Regions from separate parts of the Chitinophaga sp. 10T418 genome, predicted to be linked through region 2. Evidence: riboswitches for the same ligand, from Rfam matches in the RefSeq annotation. Region 2 holds a riboswitch; each other region holds the start of a gene.
The links. Region 2 has a riboswitch for cobalamin ahead of AC1DCV_RS25555 (TonB-dependent receptor). Riboswitches for the same ligand answer to the same signal wherever they lie in the genome.
Positions count from the first base shown of each region.

Region 1 (3,263 bases), on a different contig from region 2:
TTTTAGCCTGTGTGCAGAAACACCTACAAACCCAACACTTCCGTTTAAATCAATCCACTCATGATTATTTGTAAAATTGATTCTCGGGCGAGAAATAGTTGATATTTTCATATTGCAAAGGTACCTTTGATGGTGGTTGGTTTCATTGATACTTTTCAATTAAAAACCTGCAAAAAATCACTTTTTAGCCCAATGGGTCAATTATTATGAGTTTAGACGGTCTGTTTCCCATTTATAAGTGGAATTTTAAATCCCAGTCCATTCTGACTAATCTACCGGAGGATGAATGTGCAGATCTTTATTCCCATATGCAGGAGCAACGATACGGGAAAGGAGAAGTTATATTTAGAGAGGGAGCTGTTGCTTCCGGTATTTTCTTTGTAAAAAAAGGTAAAGTTAAAAAATACCAGGTGGATCAAACTGGCAGGGAACAAATTATATACGTTGCCAATGCAGGGGAATTAATCGGATATCACGCTATTTTAGCCGATGAGCGTTATCCAGACTCTGCTGCTACATTAGAAGAAAGTGTCATTGCATTCATACCCAAAGAAGATTTTATGACTATTATGGGAAGATCCAGCGTGCTGCCGCGTAGATTACTCAAAGCACTCAGTCATGAATTCACTGTATTGGCAAATAGCATTTCTGTATTTGCACAGCGTTCTGTTAAAGAGAGACTTGCAATCACGTTAATTGTTTTGCGTGAAAAATTTAAACAGGAAACAGTTGCAGGGGAAGATATTATGATTAATCTTTCCCGTAGTGATCTGGCAAATATGGTAGGTACCGGTAAAGAGAATATTGTTAGATTTCTAACAGAGTTTAAAGCTGCCGGTATTTTGACATCACATAGCAGGAAGATCTGTATTAAAGACATCAAGCAACTTATTAAGGTATCTGGTTGTGGCCTGGATTGAGTGTAAATAATTTTTGTCCCTTTGCAATGCAGACCATAGTGCGGATTTAAATGATCTAAGCCTGTAACCGATATCTTGTATCACGTAAAAAAAATTGCCAACTTCATTAGAGTGGCCGACCTGCTACCTGTTTCCAGGAGTAGTAATATCCAAATTCATTTCCGGAAATGAAACCGGGTAAATATTTCCTGGAAGCCAACATGCCTTATTCCTTATCAGGAACATATATAGAAAAGATAGGGAGTGCCAGCGACAATGCCGGCAACACTATTACAATAAGTGGTCCAACGCAAAGTTATAATGTAGATCTTGCTCCTCTGGCGGAGAAGTATGTAGAAATAACCAAAGAAGGGGAGACGATTAGTATAAAACTGAACTCGCAGGGATATACGCTGTACCAGTTCAGGGATCCGCTGGCCTCGCGCTGGCAAATGCAGTTAGGGCTGCGATATAGTTTATAGGGATCGGGTGAGAATTCCTAATTCGTAATTCTCAATCCCTGTTGTCACAACATTTGGAGAAACCATCTGCTTTCATTAATTTGCGCCTGCAACTGGTTATTCTAGCATGTATGCAAGAATATTAAAAGGGAATCCGGTGTAAAACCGGAGCTATCCCCGTAGCTGTAAATCCTGCTGCCTGTGTGACCACAGGTATCGTTTTTTCGGAGTTAATTCCTCCTTGCCACTGTTCCGCTTATCTGGAACGGGAAGGCGACCGAAAAAGCAGGAAAGCCAGAAGACCTGCCCTTTGCAACTATATATCATGTTTTCGGGTGAAGAACATGGATGTATTTTTCCCGGTGTTCCGGTTTTTTATTTTTGGTAAAAATGAATTTTTGTATCTGATTGACTGTGCCTGATAGCGCATGTCATCACCTATAACATGTATGTTTTCTTTCGTGAGAGATCATTTGATTTCTTCATGCAGAATCCCTATTCCCTTTATAATAACTATTAACAATGTCTGATAAAAAAATTGACCCACGTTTTCTAGTTTTACTTGTTTTTATTTTAGGCGCAGGCCTCATACGTGTATTAGGTGCGGGTAATCTGATGCCTTATCCAAACTTTACACCGATTGGCGCTATGGCGCTTTTTGCGGGCGCTTACTTCAGTAATCTTTTCAAGTCGTATGCCTTTCCTATTCTGACATTATTCATCAGCGATATCATCATATCTCACCTGATATATCCGGAATACGCTACAGGATTGCTTTATAGTGGCTGGGTATGGAACTATGCCGCCTTTGCACTCATGGTAACAGTGGGCAGAGTGATCATCAAAAAAGTAACGCTTCTCCGCATACTTCTTTCCGCGCTGTCTGCCGGATTGATACATTGGATCGTTTCTGATTTCGGCGTATGGATCAATCATGGTATTGATATTACTACCGGTAAACCCTATACGTACAACCTTGCAGGTTTGTTGCAATGTTACTACCTCGCTTTACCATTTTTAAAGAATATGCTCGTGGCAAATCTTCTTTATTCAGCGGTATTCTTTGGTTCTTTTGAAATACTGAAATACCGGTACCCCAAAGCATTACATGCATAATTGAAACAACTGGAGCTTAATCATCAATCAAATATATAAACATGCGATTTTCGGGAAGTACTTTCTTTGTAGTTTCTATTTTAGCACTGGCGATGTCATGTAAAAAAAATGACGACACCATTCCCGGTCCCGGTGTGGATAAAACCGGAGGTGCAGATTCTATACATATTGGCGCTACGCTTTCTTATCACCCCAGGATAAACAATCCCGTTGGCGCTACGTTCAGCTGGAAAATAAATGGAAATGTAGTCGGAAATGATTCGGTGTATACTTTCACGGCAGGTGCCCGCGGTGATTACCATATCGTATTTACAGCCAGCAATGCCGGCGCTTCAGACTCCGCGATCTACCAGGTAAAGGTGTGGGGTAAGTATGAAAACGGCTTTTGGGTAGTACAGGAAGGACAGTATGGTACTACCTCCGGCGACTTATTCTATTATAGTTATGACAGTAATAAGATTGTTAAAGATGTATTTAAAACAGAAAATCCCGGTAAAGATTTTGGTCCGACCAGCGCAACACTGCAGTTCGCCACCGTCCATAAAGGCAAGGTGTATATGTCAGTAAAAGTAGGCGGTCCTTTGGTGGTAGCTGATGCATATACCATGAAAGAAACAGGCAGGGTAGATCATCTTCCGCAGGACGAAGGTCATGCCTTTACGGGAATAGATGATACAAGAGGTTTGTTAAGTGCAGTAGATGGCGTATACCGTGTAAACCTCGCTGGTCCGACCATAGGGACTAAGATAGATGGCATTAATTCATCTGCCGGTGATATGATGGTGGC
Region 1 covers NZ_JBFTHG010000006.1:630,550-633,812, reverse strand. Annotated here, with positions in the region: gene AC1DCV_RS20730 (biotin/lipoyl attachment domain-containing protein) at 1-111, opposite strand, end outside; gene AC1DCV_RS20725 (Crp/Fnr family transcriptional regulator) at 207-920, shown strand; gene AC1DCV_RS20720 (hypothetical protein) at 1,088-1,381, shown strand; cobalamin riboswitch at 1,458-1,685, shown strand; gene AC1DCV_RS20715 (DUF6580 family putative transport protein) at 1,883-2,476, shown strand; gene AC1DCV_RS20710 (DUF5074 domain-containing protein) at 2,518-3,263, shown strand, end outside.
Region 1: it holds a riboswitch for cobalamin, as region 2 does, so the genes downstream of both, AC1DCV_RS20715 (DUF6580 family putative transport protein) here and AC1DCV_RS25555 (TonB-dependent receptor) in region 2, are expected to answer to the same signal.

Region 2 (3,263 bases):
TATCCAACATCTTGAAATGTGCGACCTCGCCGCTTTTCACCAACAGGTAACACCCCCCGAAATACAAGATAAAATACAACAGATCCACCACGAAATGGAAGTACTGGAAGAATGTCCACCACAGGAGATTATACGCGCCGCCCATACTGCTGTAGCCCTGGATAAAATGGTGGCGCATCATCAACTGGGCTCCCTCTGCTACTACTACGAAGGCACGCCCAATGGCGAATATGAAGATCTGATTGCTTCCGTTATCACCGGCAACTCCCTGCTCACCGCTCACCAGGTACCGGTAGCGGGTGAATATGAAGTAAAGAACGCACAGGCCATGAAGATCCTCGACCTTTTCCAGGCGGGCGGCTCCTTCACAGAATTCTATGGTCTGGATTTTAATGCCGGCATTATCCTCATGGGACATGATGGCCCCGGTCACCTGGCAATTGCCGAAGGCCGCCCCCTGTTGAAACCATTAGGTGTATACCATGGCAAACCCGGTAAGGGCTTGTCTATTGAAATGAAAGTAAAACATGGCCCGGTCACTTTACTATCTGTAGTAGAAACCCACGAAGGCAAATTAAAATTGCTGGTGGCAGAAGGCGATTCGGTGCCGGGCCCTATTTTGAAGATCGGTAATACCAATAGCCGGTACCGGTTTTCACTGGATGTAAAAACATTTGTCAACAACTGGAGTAAAGAAGGCCCTGCGCATCACTGCGCCATTGGCATCGGCCATATAGCCGGTAAGATTGAAAAACTGGGAAATATACTGGACATCGCTACCGTAAAGGTATGCTAACGAAGCAGATACCACCCCTCGCCCCCTTTCGTTTTGAATCAACAGAATAATAGCCTACTTTTGCTCCGTTATGGTTTATCCATGTCCACTCCGGGCATGAATAATTAAAAGGGAACATGGGTGAAAATCCCGGACAGTCCCGCTGCTGTAAGTCTCATACAATGCTAAGGCAACACCACTCAAGGCCACTGTTGATCATTCAATGGGAAGGTCGCCGAAAGCAGAGATAAGTCAGAATACCTGCCATACAACTGATTTTTGAGCTTTCGTGGAATGAAGCTTAGGGATAAATGCAGGCTACAGGATGTTCCTGTACACGTGCGCTTTCCTAATTATTTTTTCTCCTGTCGAAGGCTGTTGATGGAATATTAACAGGTTTAAAATTATGCGTTTCACTGAACAAGCCTGTTCACTGACTAAGGTATGCTTCTATGTGATGGCCTTCATCATCTGGCCGGCAACAACCATTAAAGCACAGCAGGCAGATACAATTACCACCAAAGATCTCCGGGAGGTGTCCGTCACCGCATCGCGGACAGGCAAAGAAATAAGCCCCGGGCAAAAATTGCAGGCAAAAGAACTCAGCAGACTGGGCAGCCATTCTGTGGCAGATGCGCTCCGCTTCTTCTCCGGCGTGCAGATCAAAGATTACGGTGGTATAGGAGGCCTGCAAACAGTGGATATCCGCAGTATGGGATCCAACCATACCGGTGTATTCTATGATGGCATTGAACTCGGCAATGCCCAGAACGGACAGGTAGATCTGGGTAAATTTTCCCTGGACAACATGGAAGAAATCGCCTTGTATAACGGACAAAAAAGTAACATCTTTCAACCGGCCAAAGACTTCGGATCTGCCGGTTCCATTTATCTGACTTCTCTCAAACCTAAATTCGCTCCCGGAGAAAAAACACATATAAGAACTACCATTAAAACAGGCTCCTTTGGTTTGTTCAACCCTTCCCTGCTCTGGCAACAAAAAATCAGCGACAAAATATCCGCCTCCTTCAGCAGCGAATGGACCAGCGCTACCGGCCGTTATAAATACACTTACGCCAAATTCGACTCACTCAAAAATCTGGCTTACGACACCAGCGCCTACCGCAAAAACGGTGATGTTAACGCCGTACGGATAGAAGGCGGGCTCAATGGCGTGATGAAAGGCGGCGAATGGAGTACCAAAATATATTATTATAATGCTGAAAGAGGATTGCCTGGCTTTATTGTCAACAATGTATTCGGGCATATTGACCGCCTTTGGGATCGCAACCTGTTTATCCAATCTTCTTTCCGTAAAGAAATTACGAAACGCTACAGCATCCTGCTCAACGCCAAATATGCCTATGACTATACACATTATCTGGCCCTCGATACCGCACAGTTTCGGGCAAACAACCATTACCGCCAATACGAAATGTATTTTTCCATGGCGCAACAGTATGCACTGACAAGCTGGTGGACCATCTCTCTTTCCGGCGATTTTCAATGGAATAAACTGGATGCCGACCTGAGAGAATTCAGCTATCCTACCAGGTACACTACCCTCATAGCAGGTGCTTCTGCTGTCAACTTTAAGCGATTCAGTGCACAGGCCAGTCTGCTGGGAACTTTCGTGAGTGAAACTGTAAAACTAAACGCCGCGGCTCCTTATCAGCAGAAATTTACCCCTGCTGTATTTGTTTCCTGGCAACCATTACCAACACCCGATATACGCCTGCGTGCCTTTTATAAACGCATCTTCCGCATGCCTACGTTCAACGATCTCTATTATACCGAAATCGGAAACCGCTTTCTGCAACCGGAGTTCGCCACACAATATGATGCAGGCGTCACCTGGAATAAATCGTTCACTGGTAAATGGTTTACACAAGCCGGCGTAGAAGTGGATGGATACTATAACGAGATAACAGACAAGATTGTGGCCATACCCGGACAAAATCAATTTGCATGGACCATGATGAACCTGGGTAAAGTAAAAATTAATGGCCTCGATGTAAAAGCAAATGCAGGCTGGCGCATCAAACAGCAACTGAATATGCTGTTAAGAGCCACCTATACTTTTCAACAGGCATTGGATTACACCAATCCAACAAAAACTTTCTATCGCCAGCAGATTGCCTACATTCCCCGCCATAGCGGCTCACTCATACTGGGCGCCGACTTTAAAAACTGGGAAGCCAACTACAGCTTTATTTATACAGGAGAAAGATATAACGGCAAGGATAATATACCGGAAAACTATGTACAACCATGGTACACAAGCGACTTATCCCTTGGCAAACAATTCAACTATAAACGTACCCACGTTCACGTAACTGCACAGGTAAATAACCTCGCCAACCAGTTCTATGAAGTGGTACAAAGTTACCCGATGCCCGGTAGAAATTACCGCTTCATTTTAGCGGTCAATATTTAATCTGAAATGCCATGATGAAACAATTAAAGAATACATGTTTACTGGTAGCAG
Region 2 covers NZ_JBFTHG010000010.1:26,351-29,613, forward strand. Annotated here, with positions in the region: gene AC1DCV_RS25550 (arabinose isomerase) at 1-796, shown strand, start outside; cobalamin riboswitch at 851-1,058, shown strand; gene AC1DCV_RS25555 (TonB-dependent receptor) at 1,182-3,212, shown strand; gene AC1DCV_RS25560 (YncE family protein) at 3,224-3,263, shown strand, end outside.

Region 3 (3,263 bases), 220 kb from region 2:
GGGCCTGAAATACTAACGGGTCCTGCCTGGGCAACAACTTTGCTACCGCCCAAACATAACAGCAATAGCGGGGCACAAAAAAACGTGGATACCTGAGTGAGTTTAACGCTCATTTTACAATGGCTTAAGAGTGAAATACGTGGAAAAAAAATATCGTATTAAAGTAACCAGAAAATCTTGAATATCCTAGTGAAGTATCGGGATAAGAAAATGCCCCGCTTGCCATTGGCAAACGGGGCATTTTCTTATTTATGGTTCTTTATTCGTGAAACACAGGCATAGCCGGGAAATACCATCCGTTGTAAGTCAACGTTTTTTTCAGGGTAGTAGTGGTGGCATCATAAATCAGCACCCGGTTGATACTGCCGGTGAATGATCCATTCAGCGTGGTCACTACCAGCTCATTCTTTTCCTTATTATATGCTGCTCCTGCACCATAGAAATACTGACCTGTTGGCAGGGTGATAAATGGCGTAGTTAACGAAGCAGCGTTGCCGATTACGTAGCGATATAATTGTGTTCCACCGGCAAAACCGTTGTTACGCACAATGAAAATAGCACTGTCCTGTGTAGAAGCAGTAATACCCGCATGACGCCATGCTCCCCATGGAGAAGGCACGGTAAACGGCAGTTTGATCGCAGTACGTGCGAGGGTAGACGGAACAATGCGGATCAGTGAATCTGAATTGGTTGCATATACCGCTCCATCTTTACCCGCGGCAAAAGCAAGGTTAGCAGCGCCGAACTTTTTCACTACAGCATAAGTGCTGCTATTCAGGGCTACGATACCATCTGTTTGAGATAATACAAAAACATAACTGCCAATTTTAAGCATGTCGCCGGTATAACCAGCAACCCCGCTGATTTTAGTGCCTACCGCCAGAGATGGCAGTGTAATAGGATATACGCCATCGCTGGCGCTCAGCAGTCCGTGTGTGGCATCAACACCCAGGAAGGCATGCCCATCGTTACCGGGCAAGGTAGTGATACGGCCGGTTTCTACCATGCTGCCACCATCTGTTACCACCAGCGGTCCGCCGGCTTTCACTACGATGTACAGCTTATTGTTGAAGAAGGTCGCAAACTGCAATGTGTTGGAAGGCCCTCCTAATGCACCGGTTGGGTTTTCCAGGTGATACACGTCCTGCACCAAACTGTCACCACTATACGAATAGAAGTGCAGATCGCCGGTGCCATGACCGAACCATCCTTCATTGGCAATAAAGAAACCATCTGCATATTTGCCGGTAATCAATGATGTTGTAACGCCGGTTTTGTTATTGGCGTCCAACTTTTGTAACTGTGATGACTGCAATGCATCTTCTTTTTTACAGGAAGCCACCAACAAGGCAAACGCTACCAACAAGMAGGATAATAACTGTTTTTTCATATAATAGATATTTGGATTGATGACATACTTTTCCCTGTCCGGATACCAGATCCGGAAAAAAACAAAACTCAAAAGCCGGTGAAATCACACCTGCATAATGCGCCCAGGGGTAAATAATATTTACACAATAGAATATATGCCGTTAGGCTTACATTCCTGGCCTTTCACCCGAAAGCGCTGAATGATCGATGACATCTGGCAGGTCTTCTGGCTCTCCTGCTTTTCCGGGAACCTTCCCATCTGCGGACATGCAGACAGTGGTATGGAGTATCCGGAAAATCAATTCATTCAAAAATGAATGCAGGATCACAGCTACGGGGATAGCTCCGGTATTGCACCGGATTCCCTTTTAATCCGCCCGCAGGCGGAACCAATTGTGGATGCAAACGTACGTGAAGTATTAGTAAAATCCAAAATGAAAGGAAAGTGTAATACTTCATTCTTTTTTGAGGCAATGCTTTTGGCAACTATAACTAATCAGGTATTTCATTTTTTATACTTCCTATTAGTTCGTGTTTAAATTTTTATACCACCTATATTGTCTTCCTTCATTAAAATGTATCACTGTTAGACGCAGTGGATCTGCGTTATGGTTATTTTAAATCACTAACAGGAGTGAACGGAAGAAAGTATGGATATGGCATTTTATTTTTTATGCTTTCCATAGGTTGATATTTCATTTTTTATGGTTCTATTGTTATCATCTATACCGAAAAGTATCACTGTGGGATTGATGAGTTGAAGATAGTAGCCGAAGTATTTATAACACTGCAGCCACTAATGGGAATAGTCTTAGAAATTCGAAATACGGATCTGTTAATCAGTCGTTAATCCGATTTTAAGCGAAGAACCATTTTTGCAGTTTTATATGTAATTAATATCTTCGAATCTGATCATATAATTACCAGCACACAGGCCGATTGAAAGAATGAATATATTGGGAATCTCCACTTTTTTCTTTAAGTATGTTTGAAATATTTAATGTTTTTGGCAAAAGATGAACCTTTGCATGAAGATTAATGCGTAACTTGATGGAGTATCTCTCCATTGTAAAGTGGAATGAAAACCTCATATCCACATGATATATTGGAATATAGGGTAATTTTTAAATATTGATCAGAATAGCAGTGATTAAGGCATACAAAAAATGCCCCCTAACTTAGAGCCAGGGAGCAATCATTGCGTACATGATGTTTACTTTCTCATTTTCATACCTAAAATCATTAGGATGATGTGAGTTACAAGGACTATTTGACCAATAGTCTCCAACCAATCATTCAAATTAAAGTTTTTCATGCCTCTAGTTTTAGTGTGAAAAATTCAATCCGTTACCGTTAGTCCGGTAGCGGATTTTTATTACGAGGCAATGATAAAAGTATTTTTCCTTCAATTCGTTTTCTAAAGCATCTGTTAAGCAGGAATAACAAAAATTATAGCAAATCATACGATGCGGTCTCAAATTGATCGAAAAAATATTTCATTTGGCGTACCTTTCTCTTGTAATAGTATTGTTTATTCGCATGTGAAAAATTGATTTGTCCGTTTTATTGCCTCTCACGTGATGCTGATCATTTATTTCGGTTAATTATCTATCGAATAMTAGAGGTTTCGTTCCTTGATAACACGGCCGTTTGTTTCCAGATTGTCATATATAAGATTAAATCCTTTTCTTTGCCAAAGTATATAGATAGCAGAAAGTTCTATCTGTCCACAATTGATCTAGATATGTTGAAATGAAAAGAAAAAAGATGTACCTCCTGATTTGTTTAACCCTGGGCGCCATCGCCATAATAGCGACCATTGCCTTTTTCATCGGACGACACTATAACTCACCCACTTATTTTCTTTCTCAATTACCAGAAAAATATAAAAG
Region 3 covers NZ_JBFTHG010000010.1:242,719-245,981, reverse strand. Annotated here, with positions in the region: gene AC1DCV_RS26465 (hypothetical protein) at 1-113, opposite strand, end outside; gene AC1DCV_RS26460 (DUF5074 domain-containing protein) at 260-1,390, opposite strand; cobalamin riboswitch at 1,571-1,780, opposite strand; gene AC1DCV_RS26455 (hypothetical protein) at 3,124-3,263, shown strand, end outside.
Region 3: it holds a riboswitch for cobalamin, as region 2 does, so the genes downstream of both, AC1DCV_RS26460 (DUF5074 domain-containing protein) here and AC1DCV_RS25555 (TonB-dependent receptor) in region 2, are expected to answer to the same signal.